Linked DNA regions of Promicromonospora sp. Populi. The protein of the gene in region 2 interacts with the protein of the main gene of each other region in a pairwise test. Links are inferred from orthologs where the notes say so. Each region holds a gene or a part of one and is shown on either strand. Other genes may lie near its edges.

Region 1 (5,483 bases), 830 kb from region 2 along the record:
GGTGCCACACCGCTGGCGACGGACGACGTAGCCGACTGGGCCGGCCGGGACGACGTGAAGACGGTCTGGGTCAACTCGCCCGGAAACCCGACGGGCCGCGTCCTGGGGGTCGAGGCGCTGCGCGAGGTGGTCGACGCCGCGCGGGCGCTCGGCGCCGTCGTCGTCTCCGACGAGTGCTACGCGGAGCTGGCGTGGGAGGCCCCGTGGGCCGACGCCGGAGTCCCGTCGATCCTCGACGCGCGCGTGTGCGGGGGCTCGCACGAGGGCCTGCTCGCGGCGTACTCGCTGTCCAAGCAGTCCAGCATCGCGGGTTACCGGGCGGCCTTCCTGGCGGGGGATCGCGCCCTGATCGCCGACCTCACCCAGACCCGCAAGCACCTCGGCCTGATCGTGCCCGCACCGGTGCAGGCCGCGATGACGGCGGCCCTGTCCGATGACGAGCACGTCGCCGCCCAGCGGGCGACCTACGGCGCCAGGCGCCATGCGCTGGCCGCCGCGGTCGGCGCGGCCGGGCTCGTCGTGGACGAGTCTGGCGCCGGCCTGTACCTGTGGGTGGCGGCGCCCGACGGCCGCTCCGGAGCGCAGGTCGCCGAGTGGTTCGCGGAGCGCGGGATCCTGACCGCTCCCGGGCACCTGTACGGCGACGACCGGCACACGCGCGTGGCGCTGACCGCCACTGATGCGCAGATTGCCGACTGTGTGGCACGCCTCACAGAGGCTTGACCGATGGATTGGAAAAACGAGAGCTGGGCGCGATATTGTCGTGGCCCAGGTCGACGCTGCCCGTCAGCTTCCCTCACAGCAGCGTCCCTCGTGCGCCATTCAGGAAGGAAGACATGACCTCCACACCGGTGGACGGCTTGAGCCAAGTCGAGCTCGCCGTCAACGGAACCTCTCACACCCTGCCTGTCGTCGCCGCCAGCGAGGGTAACGACGGCATAGTCGTGACGTCGCTGCTCAAGGACACCGGCCTGGTCACGGTCGATCCGGGCTTCATGAACACGGCCTCGTGCGAGTCGTCGATCACGTACATCGACGGTGACGCCGGCATCCTGCGCTACCGCGGGTATCCGATCGACCAGCTGGCCTCGGGTGCGGGTTTCCTCGAGGTGGCGTACCTGCTCATCTACGGCGAGCTGCCGAGCGCCGCGGAGCTGGACTCGTTCACCGAGCGGGTCAACCGCCACACCCTGGTGCACGAGGACTTCCGCACGTTCATGGGCACCTTCCCCCGGAACGCGCACCCGATGGCCGTGCTCGCGTCCGCCGTGAACGCGCTGGGCACGTTCTACCCGGAGTCGCTCGACCCGGCCGACGACGAGCAGGTCGACCTGGCCACCGTGCTCCTGCTCGCCAAGACGCGCACCATCACGTCCTACCTGCACCGGCGCCGAGTGGGCGAGCCGCTGCTGTACCCGGACTACTCGCGCGGCTACGTCGAGGACTTCCTGCGCATGACGTTTGCAACGCCGTACGAGGCCTACGAGGCCGACCCGGTGATCGTGGACGCCCTGGAGAAGCTGCTGGTGCTGCACGCGGACCACGAGCAGAACTGCTCCACGTCCACGGTGCGCGTCGTCGGCTCGTCCAACGCGACCCTGTACGCGTCGGTCGCCGCGGGCGTGAACGCCCTGTCTGGCCCCGCGCACGGCGGCGCCAACGAGGCCGTGCTGACCATGCTGGAGAAGATCCAGTCGGGCGGCGAGACCGTCGCGACCTTTATGGACAAGGTCAAGAACAAGCAGGACGGCGTGCGGCTGATGGGCTTCGGCCACCGCGTGTACAAGTCCTACGACCCGCGCGCCGCGATCGTGAAGAAGTCCGCCGACGAGGTGCTCGACAAGCTCGGCGTCAAGGACCCGCTGCTCGACATCGCGCGCGGCCTGGAGGAGATCGCCCTCTCGGACGACTACTTCGTGGAGCGCAAGCTCTACCCGAACGTCGACTTCTACACGGGCCTCATCTACAAGGCCATGGGCTTCGAGCCCGCGATGTTCACGCCGCTGTTCGCGCTGGGCCGCATGCCCGGCTGGATCGCCCAGTGGCGCGAGATGATCAAGGACCCGCAGACGAAGATCGGCCGCCCGCGCCAGCTGTACATCGGCGCGACCGAGCGCGCGTACGCCCCGGCGACGCAGCGCTAGCTCCTGCGGGGTGGGCAGCCGGTCCGCTTCGAGAACGTCCTCGGGTACCGATTCCAGCCGGATTCGGTACCCGAAGTCGTTCTCGAAACCGACTGCTCGGCACGGCGTGACCGGATTGTTGCCCTGGGCGTCATTAGTTTTGTCGTGGGTGTCGGACAGCCCGGCTAGTTTTGCTCCGTGAGTCGAGCCACCCTCCTAGCCCGCCGGTCGACGGCGCACCGTGGGCTGCTCGCGCTCGTCTGGCTGTTGGTCGCGGTGCTGACGGGGGCCCTCGGCGTGACCGTCGGCTGGACACAGGCCGCCGCGACGGCGGGCGCCCGCGACGGCCTGGCCGGCACCGAGCCGTCGGGCCGGGCGCTGCAGCTCGCCACCCGTCTCGGGGATGACGCCGGAGTCCAGGACACCGCCGTCCAGCAGGTGCTCGCTGAGCTGCTCGACGGCGTGCCGCACCACGTCGCCTATGACCTACGCACCGAGCCGCAGTACACCCAGGGCAGCGACGGTCAGGACCTGGGCCGCTGGACGGTCGCCGTCCTGCCCGCCCCGTCGCGCGCGGAGGCATTCGCAGGTGGGGGCGCGGACGGCGTCACGCTGGTGGACGGCGTCTGGCCCTCCGGCACCGACGAGGCAGCGGTGCAGGCGGACGCCGCACAGGCCGCCGGGCTCACGATCGGCGACACGGTCCGCCTCGGCATCGACCCGGACGCCCCGACGGACACCGGCACACCCGTCACCGTCGCGGCCACCTGGCGCGTCACCGACCCCGACGCCGCGGTCTGGCTCGGCGACCCCACGGCGCTCACCGGGGCCGACGGCGCCTACCTCGGCCCAGTCGTGGTGAGCCCGGAGGTCCTCGCGGGCCTGGACACCGACCCGTTCGCCCGCTGGACGGTCGTGCCCGACGTCGCCGCACTCAACCCCGCCCACCTGCCCGCCCTGGCGGCGCTCACCGCCGAGGTCGAGCGCACGCTGGGCGAGGACCGTACCGTCGCGCCGCGTGGCCTCACCGTCGCTGGCACGCTGGAGGTGACGGCCGCCGACCTGGAGGCCGCGCTGCGCGCCGCCGATGCCGTGGCGCTGGTGCCGCTGTGCCTGCTGGCGCTCGTGGGCCTGGTCGCTCTCGTCCAGGTGGCGCGGCTGCTGGCCGCCACCCGGGAGGGTGAGGTCGCGCTGCTCGTCTCGCGCGGTGCCGCACCGGGCACGGTGACCGGTGCCGCCGGCGTCGAGGGCGCGCTGCTGGCGCTGACCGCCGCGGCCGCGGGCGGTGGCGCCGCGTGGGCCGCGCTGCGGGTGGTCGCCCGGGCCGACGGCGGTGCGGCAGTCCCCGCCGCGACACCGCTGGCCGTGGCGCTCGCCGTAGCCGTCGTCGCCACCGCGGCGCTCGTGCTGGTCGCAGCGCTGCAGGCACAGGCGGCGGTGCGGCGGCAGGTGACCGACCGCTCCGGGCGGGTGCGCCAGGTGGCCGCCCTGGGCACCGTGGTGCTGACGGTGGCCGCCGCCGCGGTGAGCGTGACGCAGCTGCTGCGTTACGGCTCGCCCCTGCTGACCACCCCCGACGGCTCGCGCACCGACCCGACGGCGGCTGCCGCCCCGGCCCTGGTGCTGGCCGCGCTCGCCGTGGTGGCGATGGCCGTGCTCGGCCCGGCCACCCGCCTGTGGGCGGGGCTCGCGGGACGGTCGCGAGGGATCGTCGGGCCGCTGGCGGCGCGGCAGGTGGCGCGCCGGATCGTCGTGTACGTGGTGCCGGTGGTCCTGCTGGTGCTCGCGGGCGGGGCCGCGACGCTGGCCGGCGGGTACACGGGCACCGCGGAGCGCCTGCGGGCTGACGTCGACGTGCTCGCGAACGGTGCAGACGTGCGGGTCATGGCCCCCGAGAGCGGGCCGCTCGACCCGGCGCCGTACCTGCCCGGCGGTGCGGGGCCCGGCGGCGAGGCCGTGGCGGCCGCGCCGGTGCTGTCCGGGACCGCGTACGCGGACGGACGTCCGGTGACGATGCTCGCGCTGCCCGCGGCGGCGGTGCCGCTGGTGGTGCGAGCGCCGGCGGAGGTGCTCGACGTCGGGCGGCTCGCCGACGACCTGGCGAACGACGCGTTCGCCGGGGCCCCCGCCCTGCCCGACGACGCGCGCGACATCAGCCTCACCCTGACCGGCCAGATCCGCCCGACCGTGGAGATACTCCTGCCCGAGGGCGCACCCGGGCACAAGCTGGACGTGTCGCTGCTGCTCGCGGCACGCGACGGCACCCTCGCCGAGGTTGACCTCGGGCAGCTCGCCGAGGGCGACGGGACCGGCAGCACGCTCGGCCCGGACCGGACGACGCACGAGCTGTCCGGCGAGGTGCCGCCGCCCCCGCAGGGGCAGGCCTGGCGGGTCGCGGCCGTGAACCTGGACACGACCCCCGGCTGGTCGATGGCGACCGCGACCCTGTCCGTCGGGGGCCTGACGGCGGGCGGGGAACCCGTGGACGCCCGGGGATGGACGCTGTCAGAGACGCTCGACGGCCCCGAGGGGCTGGAGCTGGCCACAGACCCCCGGCCCGGCGAGGCCGAGCTCACCATGCCGCTCGGCGGATTCGCGGTCGGCGCCAGCCGGTTGCGCCTCCTGACCACGCCGGACGCCGGGACCATTCCTCTGCTGGCGTCGTCGTCGCTGGTTGAAGCGCTGGACATCGCCGCGGGCGACCCCTTCGAGCTCACCCTCGGCGGCACGCGTCTGCAGGTGGTCGCCGTCGCCGCGTCGGGCACCATACCCGGGGCGCTCGAACCATACGCCGCCCTGCTGGACCGGGGCGCGCTCGCCGCCGCGCTCGTGCGCGGCGTGAGCGACCCGGTGCTCACCAACGAGGTCTGGCTGGCCGCGGCCCCGCCCGGCGCCACGGCGCCCGCCGGCGCCGTGGCGCGCCTGGCCGGGGCCGCGATCGCCGAGGCCGAGGCCTCCGCGACGAGCACCCGGGAGCAGCCGACCGTCACGACCCCGGGCTATGGCTCGACCGACACCGCCGTCCCGGTGCGGGTCTCGTTCTGGCTGGCCGCCGCGGGCGCGACGGTGCTCGCGCTGGCGGGTGTGCTCGCGGTCGCCGTGGCGACCCTGCGCGAACGGCGCGGCGAGGTGATCGTCCTGCGCGCCGTGGGCCTCGGCCCCGCGACGCAGGGCCGAGCCCGGGCCGCCGAGCTGATCGCCGTCTGCGTGGTGGCGCTCGCGATCGGCGCCGCCGCCGGGTGGGGGGTGGCGCGGTTCGTCGTCGGCGGCCTCGCGGCCGCGACCCTCACTGGGATCGACGCCGCGCCGCCGGCCCGGTTCGTCCTGGAGACCGCCGGGACCGGCCTGGTGCTGGCCGCC
Region 2 (7,941 bases):
GGTGGTGTCAGCGCCGTCGATCATGGAGGGCGTGGTGATCACCACGGGCGAGGTGCAGATCACCGGGGCCTTCACCGAGGAGTCGGCGGCCACGCTGGCCCACCAGCTCTCGACCGACCCGCTGCCCTACCCGTTCGAGGTACGGGACGTCGCCCCGACCGAGTAGCCACGCCGCCGAATCTCCTTCGACAAGTTTGTGACGAACTTGGAGCCGCACGCGTCTCACCAGTGTCGCCAGCTGTGGCGGCTCGCACCCCAGGGGGGCGCGACGCGAGCGAAGCACGAAGGAGCTCATCATGGCGAACGTTACGGGCGGGACGCAGCCGAAGGCCCAGACAGATGTCTTGGGGACACCTGAGGGAGCAGGCCGGACCACCATCGAGGACGCCGTCGTAGCCAAGATCGCGGGGATCGCGGCCCGCGAGGTCAGCGGTGTGTACGCACTCGGTGGCGGCGCCGCACGCGTGGTCGGCTCCATCCGCGACGCGCTCAACTCGACCGACCTGACCCAGGGGATCAGCGTCGAGGTCGGGGAGAAGCAGGTGGCCGTCGACGTCACGATCGTGGCGGAGTACCCGGTCGCGCTGCAGACCGTGTCCGACAGCGTGCGCGCCGCGATCTACCGCGCGATGCGTGACCTGGTCGGCATGGAGGTCGCCGAGGTCAACGTGACCGTCAACGACGTGCACCTGCCTACCGACGACGACCAGGAGAGCGAACCGCAGACGGGCCGGGTCCAGTGACCGCCACGACCGCCGGTGCCGCCGCGGGCGCGGTGCTGGCCCTGACCTGGATAGTGCTCGGGTTCTGGGCGTTCGTCCTGGTGGCGATAGCGATGCTGATCGGTGCAGCCGTCGGACGCGTGGCCGAAGGACGGCTCGACGTCCGGGCACTCGCCGACGCCTTCCGCGGCAGGCGTTCGTCGCTATGACCGCCACCGATCGTCCCGTGGCGGCGCCGGCCGTTCCCGGGACCACCCGGGTCACGGCACGGGCGCTGGAGCGCCTTGCCGTCTACCTGGTCCGGGACTCGGCGCACGTGCACCAGCGCGAGGTCGCGGTGCAGCTGGCCGATGCCGGCGGCGCCCTGCGGGTGTCGGTGACCGTGCCGGTCGCCGTCGGCGGGGGCGCCACCGGGTCGATCAAAGACCGTGGCGACCGGCTCCGCCGGGACGTGATCGCGGGCATGCGCGACCTGGGGAGCCGCACGGTCGACACCGTCGACGTGCGCTACTCGGGCCTGCGGCGAGTCACGGAGCGGAGGGCGAGATGACCAAGGAGCAGGCGGTATACCGGCGGGTCCTGCGCCGGGAGACCCACTCCCCGCGCACGGGTGCCGCGGTGGTCGTCGCGACGGTCCTCGCCGTGCTGCTGGTCGCCGTGGTGGCGCTGGGCGTGTGGTGGCTCGTCGACCCGGGGTCCCATGACCTGGTCGCGGACCGCCTCGCGTCGGTCACCTCGTTCGCCGAGGACGACGGTGCACTGACGGCCGTGGGTGTTCTCGCGGCGGTGGTCGCCCTGGTCCTGATCGTCCTCGCCGTGCTGCCTGGGCGGCTCCCGCGACGCGCCCGGAGCACCGACCGGCTGGCGTTGCTCGTCGACGACGGCGTCCTCGCGGATGCCGTGGCCGACGCCGTAGCGCTGCGCTGCGGCATCGACGCGCGGCAGGTCTCCGCCACGGTCGGCCGGCGGAGCGCGACCGTCCGGGTCACGCCGACCAGCGGCGTCGCGGTCGACCACGACGCGGCGACGGACTCCGTTGCCGCCGCGCTCTCGGCAGTCGGCTTCTCCGCCGTTCCCAAGCTGTACGTCGCGCGTCAGGGGGTGGTCTCGTGAGCTCGACCAGCAGAGTGCTCAATCGTGGTCTGCTGCTGGTCTGCGGGCTGTTGCTGGCCGCGGCCGGCGCGGCGGCAATCCTCGCCGGCATGCCGGCGCGGTGGACGAGCTCCGTGCTGCCGGCGGAGCTGGTCGGCACGGCCAGATCGCGGCTCAGCGCCGCGGCAGCCGGGTTGCCAGAGGTAGGCGGTGCGCCCGGCGCCGTCGTCGTCGGACTTGCCGCGGCCGCCGTGCTGGCTGTCCTGCTGGTGGTGTTCGTCTGCACGCGCGGTGCGCGCAGGACGGCTGCGGTGCTCGACCTCGACTCCGTCGGCGGGCGCACCCGCGTCGCCCCGGACGTCGCTGACGCCGTGCTCGCGGGACCGCTGGGCCAACGGCCCGACGTGCTCTCGGCCCGCACCGGCGTGTACCGCGTGAAGGGGGCACCCGCGATCAGCCTGGTGCTGACCGTGCGGCGCGGCGCCGACCTCTCCCGGGTGCTGTCCGCGGCGGAGGCGGCGCTGGACGAATGGGACGCGCTGGCCGGGGTGCGGGTGCCCGTCATGGTGCACCTGTCCGACCGGAGCTGGCTGGACGGGCTCCGCGCGTCCGTCCGGGTGCGCTGACCCGGACGACTGTGGAGACGGCCCGAGGGGCGCGAATGCCCCAAAGGCTCCACGCTGGGTAGCAAGAGCGAAGTTCTCACATATTCGGTTCCCCATCCCGGGAGCCGTGAAGAAAGGAAATCAGATGAGTGCAGCGGACAAGGTCAAGAACGCAGCGGAAAAGGCCCTCGGCAAGGCGAAGGAGGCCGTCGGAGACATTACCGACAACGACAAGCTTGTCGCCGAGGGCAGGGCCGACCAGGCCAAGGCCGAGGTCAAGGACACGGTCGAGGACGTCAAGGACGCATTCAAGAAGTAATCCGCTCCAGGGGTGAGGTCGCGGTCCGCGACCTCACCCCGCCGCAAGATCTCACTGCAAAGGACTTCCATCATGGGTTTCTTCAGCTTCCTGCTGCTCGGCCTGATCGCCGGCGCCATCGCAAAGCTCATCCTTCCCGGCAAGCAGGCAGGAGGATGGTTCATCACCCTCCTGCTCGGCGTTGTCGGCGCCTTCCTCGGCGGCTGGCTGGGCGGGCTCCTCTTCAACGCGGACATGGACTCCTTCTTCTCCCTGTCCACCTGGCTGCTCGCGATCGCGGGATCCATCATCGTGCTGCTGGTCTACGGAGCCGTCACCGGTCGCGGGCGCAGGAACGCACACTGAACCCCGACCCCATCCCGACCCCGCTCGACGGCGCGGACGACCGGATAGTCGCCGGCCGCGCCGCCGACGGGGACGTCACCGCGTTCGCGGTGCTCGTCCGTCGGTACACCCCGATGATGCGCGCCTACACACGCCGGATCCTGAACGCCAGCGCGGACGTGGACGACGTGGTGCAGGAGGCGTTCGTGACCGCCTGGCAGCGCCTGCCCGAGCTGGAGGACCCGGCGAAGGTGAAGAGCTGGCTCATGCGGGTCGTCAGCCGCAAGGCGATGGACCGCATCCGTGCGCGCCGCCCCCAGGTGAGCGTGGACGACGTCGAACCGCCTGCTCCCGCCCAGACCTTGCCATCGCGCGTGGCGGAGTCGCACGCCGGGGTCGACGCGCTCGGCGCGGCGCTCCAGACGCTTCCCCACGCGGAGCGGGAGTGCTGGGTGCTGCGCGAGGCGGGCGGCTACTCCTACGACGAGATCGCCGAGGAGATGGACGTTCCTGTGACGACCGTCAGGGGACTGCTCGCTCGCGCACGGAAGCACATCATCGTGCGGATGGAGGAATGGCGATGACCCCCCAAGACGACGCAGCAGGTCCTCGGCGGCTCGACCTCGGGCCCGAAGGGCTCGACGGGCACACCATCGAGGAGCTCACCGACTACCTCGAAGCGGGCCGTGTCCCGGCCGACCCGTCGATCGACGGCTCACCGGCCTGCCAGCTCGCCCTCGATGCTCTCGAACGGCTCCGGGGACTGACCCCCGCGCTGATCGCCGCCGACACGGCCGCTGAACCGGAGGCCGACGACGGCTGGGTGGCCAGGGTGCTCGGCGGCATCGCGCTGGAGGCCCATGCCGGACGCCGCATCCCGCTGACCCCGCCCGAGCCCCACGCCGACCTGGGCATCACCGAGGGCGCCGTGCGGGGGCTGATCCGTGCGGCCGAGAACGCCGTCCCCGGTGTGCTCGTCGGCCGGTGCCGCTTCGAGGGCGACGTCACCGAGCTCGGGGCGCCCGTCCGGGTCCTGGTCGACGCGAGCGTGCCCTACGGAGAGCCCCTCCCACGCCTGGCCGACGAACTGAGGCTGGAGATCGCCGCCCGGCTACGGGTGCACACGGAGCTGAACGTCACGGCGATCGACATCACCGTCCGCGACGTGCGGCGGCACCTCTCATGATCCGAGGAGACTCATCGATGAGCACGGCACAGGGCGCGCAGGTCGCGGCCGAGATCGAAGCGGCCGTCCGGGCGGTCCCAGGTGTGGCGGACCTGTACGGCCCGGGGTCGCTCGTGTCCAACGTCGTCGACGTGACCGCGCGGCACCTCGGCCTGCGGGACACCGCGGCGCCGCTGGTCCTGGTCCGGCAGGACGGCTCGGGGATCCAGGTGGAGATCGCGATGGCCGTTCACTCGACTGCCGGTGCTACGGTCACGTCGCATACGGTTCACCGGGTTGTTCGTGACCTGCTCACAGCGCGTGAGCAGCAGGACGCGCGGATCGTCCTCACAGTCGTCCACGTCCCCGACATCCCCCTGGCGACGGAAGCAGGCCCCGCATGACCGCACGCCACATCGGCGTCATCTGGAACCCCGCCAAGACGAGCAGGGAGAAGCTCGGGTCCGCGCTGGACAAGGCGGCCGCCTCCGCGCAGGCCGAACCCGAGGTCCGATGGTTCGAGACGAGCAAGGACGACCCCGGCCAGGGGGCGGCCGCGCAGGCGATCGAGGCGGGCGCCGACGTGGTCGTCGCGGCCGGCGGGGACGGGACGGTCCGGGCGGTCGCCGAACATCTCGCGGCGGCCGGAACTGACGTCGAGCTGGGGATAGTCCCGCTCGGGACCGGCAACCTCCTGGCCCGGAACCTCGGTGTTCCCCTGCTCAACCTGCCCGCGGCGTTCAAGCGGGCGCTCACTGGTGAGGCACGGGCCATCGACCTGGGCTGGCTCGAGATCGACCTCGCCGCGGGGACCGAACGGCACGCGTTCGGGGTCCTGGCGGGATTCGGGCTGGACGCGCACATGATCGTCGAGACCGACGACGACCTCAAGGACAAGGTCGGCTGGCTCGCGTACGTGGAGTCGCTGGGCAGGGCGCTGTCCGCCAGCGACACGCTCGACATCCGGTACACCGCCGACGACGGCCCGCAGCGCGACGAACGTGTGCACACGCTGATCGTCGGCAACTGCGGCACCCTCCAGGCCGGCGTGACGCTCCTGCCTGACGCCGATCCCTCCGACGGCGAGCTGGACCTGCTGGTCCTGGGCGCGGACGGCGCTGCGGGGTGGGCCGACACGCTGCGCAACATGGTCTGGGACAACGGCATCAAACGGCTCGTCACGCCCGGTGCGAAGGCCGAGAGCAGCGACAACGTGACGCACGGCCGCCTGAAGGGCCTGGAGCTGGAGCTGACGGAGCCGCGCATGTTCGAGATCGACGGCGAGGACCTGGGGGAGACGACCCGGGTCACGTTCACCGTCCAGCCGGCTGCGGTCCGGGTGCGCTGATCCCTGATCCGCCGAGTTCGGTCCCTTGCACGCCCGGCTTCATGACTTCGGTCGGTTGCTCTGAGATCGGTCAATCAAACGACCGATCTCAGAGCAACCGACCGAAGTCGCTGCTGGGCTGGTGCAAGGGACCGAACTCGGCGACCGCTGCCGCCGGAGGCTCGGCGCTCCGTCAGGAGATCTTGCGCCGGTACGCCGTCGTCGCGAAGCCGTACGCGATGGCGAGGATGCCGACGCACCAGGCCAGCGCCACCCAGATGTCGTTGCCGACCGGCTGCTGGGCCAGCAGGTCACGGATCGTGTTCACGATCGAGGTGACCGGCTGGTTCTCGGCGAACCAGCGCACCGGGCCGGGCATGGTCTCGGTGGGCACGAAGGCCGAGCTGATGAACGGCAGGAAGATGAGCGGGTAGGAGAACGCGCTCGCGCCGTCCACGGTCTTGGCCGACAGGCCGGCGATGACCGCGAGCCAGGTCAGGGCCAGGGTGAACAGGACCAGGATGCCCGCGACGGCGAGCCAGTCCAGCACCCCGGCGCCCGAGCGGAAGCCCATGAGCAGGGCCACCAGCACCACGATCGCCACCGAGACCAGGTTGGAGACGAGCGAGGTCAGCACGTGCGCCCAGAGCACCGACGAGCGAGCGATTGGCATGGACTGGAACCGCTCGAAGATGCCGCCCTGCATGTCCAGGAAGAGCCGGTAGGCGGTATAGGCGATGCCCGAGGCGATGGTGATGAGCAGGATGCCGGGCAGGAGGTAGTTCACGTAGTTGTCGGTGCCGGTGTTGATCGCACCGCCGAACACGTAGACGAACAGCAGCATCATGGCGATCGGCGTGACCGCGGTGGTGATGATCGTGTCCGGGCTGCGCAGGATGTGGCTCAGGGACCGCCCCGTCAGTACGGCGGTGTCACCGAAGAAGTGCTTGGTCATTTTCTCTCTCTCCTCAGTTGTCCGCGCGGGCGGGGTCGGTGGTGGTTGTCTCTTCGGTGACGTCTTCGCCCGTGACTGCGAAGAACACGTCCTCCAGCGTCGGCTGCTTCTCGACGTACTCGACCTTGGCGGGCGGCAGCAGCGCCTTGAGCTCGGCCAGGGTGCCGTTGACGATGATGTGGCCCTTGTGCAGGATCGCGATCCGGTCGGCGAGCTGCTCGGCCTCGTCCAGGTACTGCGTCGTGAGCAGCACGGTGGTGCCGCCCTGCGCGAGCTCCTTGACGGCGTCCCACACCTCGATGCGGGCCTGGGGGTCGAGACCCGTCGTCGGCTCGTCGAGGAAGATGACCGGCGGGTTGCCGATCAGGCTCATGGAGATGTCCAGGCGGCGGCGCATGCCGCCCGAGTACGTGGCGGCCTTGCGCCCGCCGGCGTCGGTCAGCGAGAAGCGCGCGAGCAGGTCGTCGGCGATCTTGCCGGGGTTCTTGAGGTGCCGCAGCCTGGCCACGAGCACCAGGTTCTCGCGGCCGGTCAGGACCTCGTCGACGGCCGCGAACTGCCCGGTGAGGCTGATCGACTCGCGGACGTCGGCAGCCTGCGTGGCGACGTCGAAGCCGTGCACGCTCGCCTTCCCGCCGTCGGCCTTGAGAAGTGTGGACAGGATCTTGACGACGGTGGTCTTGCCGGCGCCGTTCGAGCCCAGCAGCGCGAAGATGCTGCCTCGGGCCACGTCGAAGTCGACGCCCCGCAGGACCTGCAGCTCCTTGTAGGACTTCTCCAGGTTCTGTACCCGGATGGCGGGCTCGTGGCCGCGTTCGGTGGGGATGCTCACTTTCGTTTCCTCTCGTCTCGTGAAGTGCTCGAAGTTTCGGATTCCGGGCAGGGGGTAGCTCGGAAGTGGGTTGCGGGGTTCCGGCCGGTGGCGCCGGTCCGGTAGTCGGGTCAGGCCGGCGGGACGTCAGGGGCGGCGGACGATGATCTCGCCGTAGCCGGTGCTGGCGTGGATCTCGGCGGTGGCCTCGTCGTCGACGGGACCCTCGGTGGGGGTGAGCTGGTTGCGGACGATGCCGTGCTCCGAGGTGACGTCGAGCCAGGCAGCCGTGCCCTCGGGCACACCCACCTCGATCGAGCCGTAGGACGTGTTGAGCGTGACGCTGCCGGTCTCGACGTTGGCGACGCGGATGCCGGCGTGGGCGGACTTCGCGGTGAGGGTGCCGCGCACGCGGCCCACCTCGATCTCGGAGTGCGCCCCGACGATCTCCAGCGACCCCGTGACGGACCCGACGGTGGTCGTCCCGTTGCTGGCACGGATCGTGCCGTCGCCCGCAAGCTCGGTGACGCGTACCGAACCGGCGCTCGCCTTGAGGCTCATGGGGCCGGTGACCTTGCCGAGGGCTATGTTCCCGGCCGAGACCTTGAGGTCCACGCGGGC

What was found.
Region 1: the proteins of AB1046_RS08135 (region 2) and AB1046_RS11945 interact in binary tests that used the Escherichia coli proteins (3 or more experiments, as listed by UniProt). The link is inferred for Promicromonospora sp. Populi from one-to-one orthologs.

Annotation. Positions count from the first base shown.
Region 1 is NZ_CP163528.1:2,635,287-2,640,769, reverse strand. Bases 1-2,990 are described here. They hold AB1046_RS11945 (citrate synthase), read left to right. Parts: upstream 1-836; coding sequence 837-2,144; downstream 2,145-2,990. Other genes in these bases: AB1046_RS11940 (FtsX-like permease family protein), read left to right, coding at 2,322-2,990; dapC (succinyldiaminopimelate transaminase), read left to right, coding at 1-723. Outside these bases: more of AB1046_RS11940, read left to right, coding at 2,991-5,483.
Region 2 is NZ_CP163528.1:1,810,420-1,818,360, reverse strand. The notes cover bases 3,649-6,601. They hold AB1046_RS08135 (diacylglycerol kinase family protein), read left to right. Parts: upstream 3,649-4,627; coding sequence 4,628-5,575; downstream 5,576-6,601. Other genes in these bases: AB1046_RS08125 (ABC transporter ATP-binding protein), read right to left, coding at 6,523-6,601; AB1046_RS08130 (ABC transporter permease), read right to left, coding at 5,748-6,509; AB1046_RS08140 (hypothetical protein), read left to right, coding at 4,266-4,631; AB1046_RS08145 (hypothetical protein), read left to right, coding at 3,649-4,248. In the rest of the region: AB1046_RS08190 (hypothetical protein), read left to right, coding at 1-166; AB1046_RS08185 (Asp23/Gls24 family envelope stress response protein), read left to right, coding at 297-743; AB1046_RS08180 (DUF2273 domain-containing protein), read left to right, coding at 740-931; AB1046_RS08175 (hypothetical protein), read left to right, coding at 928-1,272; AB1046_RS08170 (hypothetical protein), read left to right, coding at 1,269-1,835; AB1046_RS08165 (hypothetical protein), read left to right, coding at 1,832-2,440; AB1046_RS08160 (CsbD family protein), read left to right, coding at 2,565-2,738; AB1046_RS08155 (GlsB/YeaQ/YmgE family stress response membrane protein), read left to right, coding at 2,811-3,083; AB1046_RS08150 (RNA polymerase sigma factor), read left to right, coding at 3,080-3,646; more of AB1046_RS08145, read left to right, coding at 3,643-3,648; more of AB1046_RS08125, read right to left, coding at 6,602-7,335; AB1046_RS08120 (DUF4097 domain-containing protein), read right to left, coding at 7,468-7,941. UniProt on the Escherichia coli protein: In vitro phosphorylates phosphatidylglycerol but not diacylglycerol; the in vivo substrate is unknown.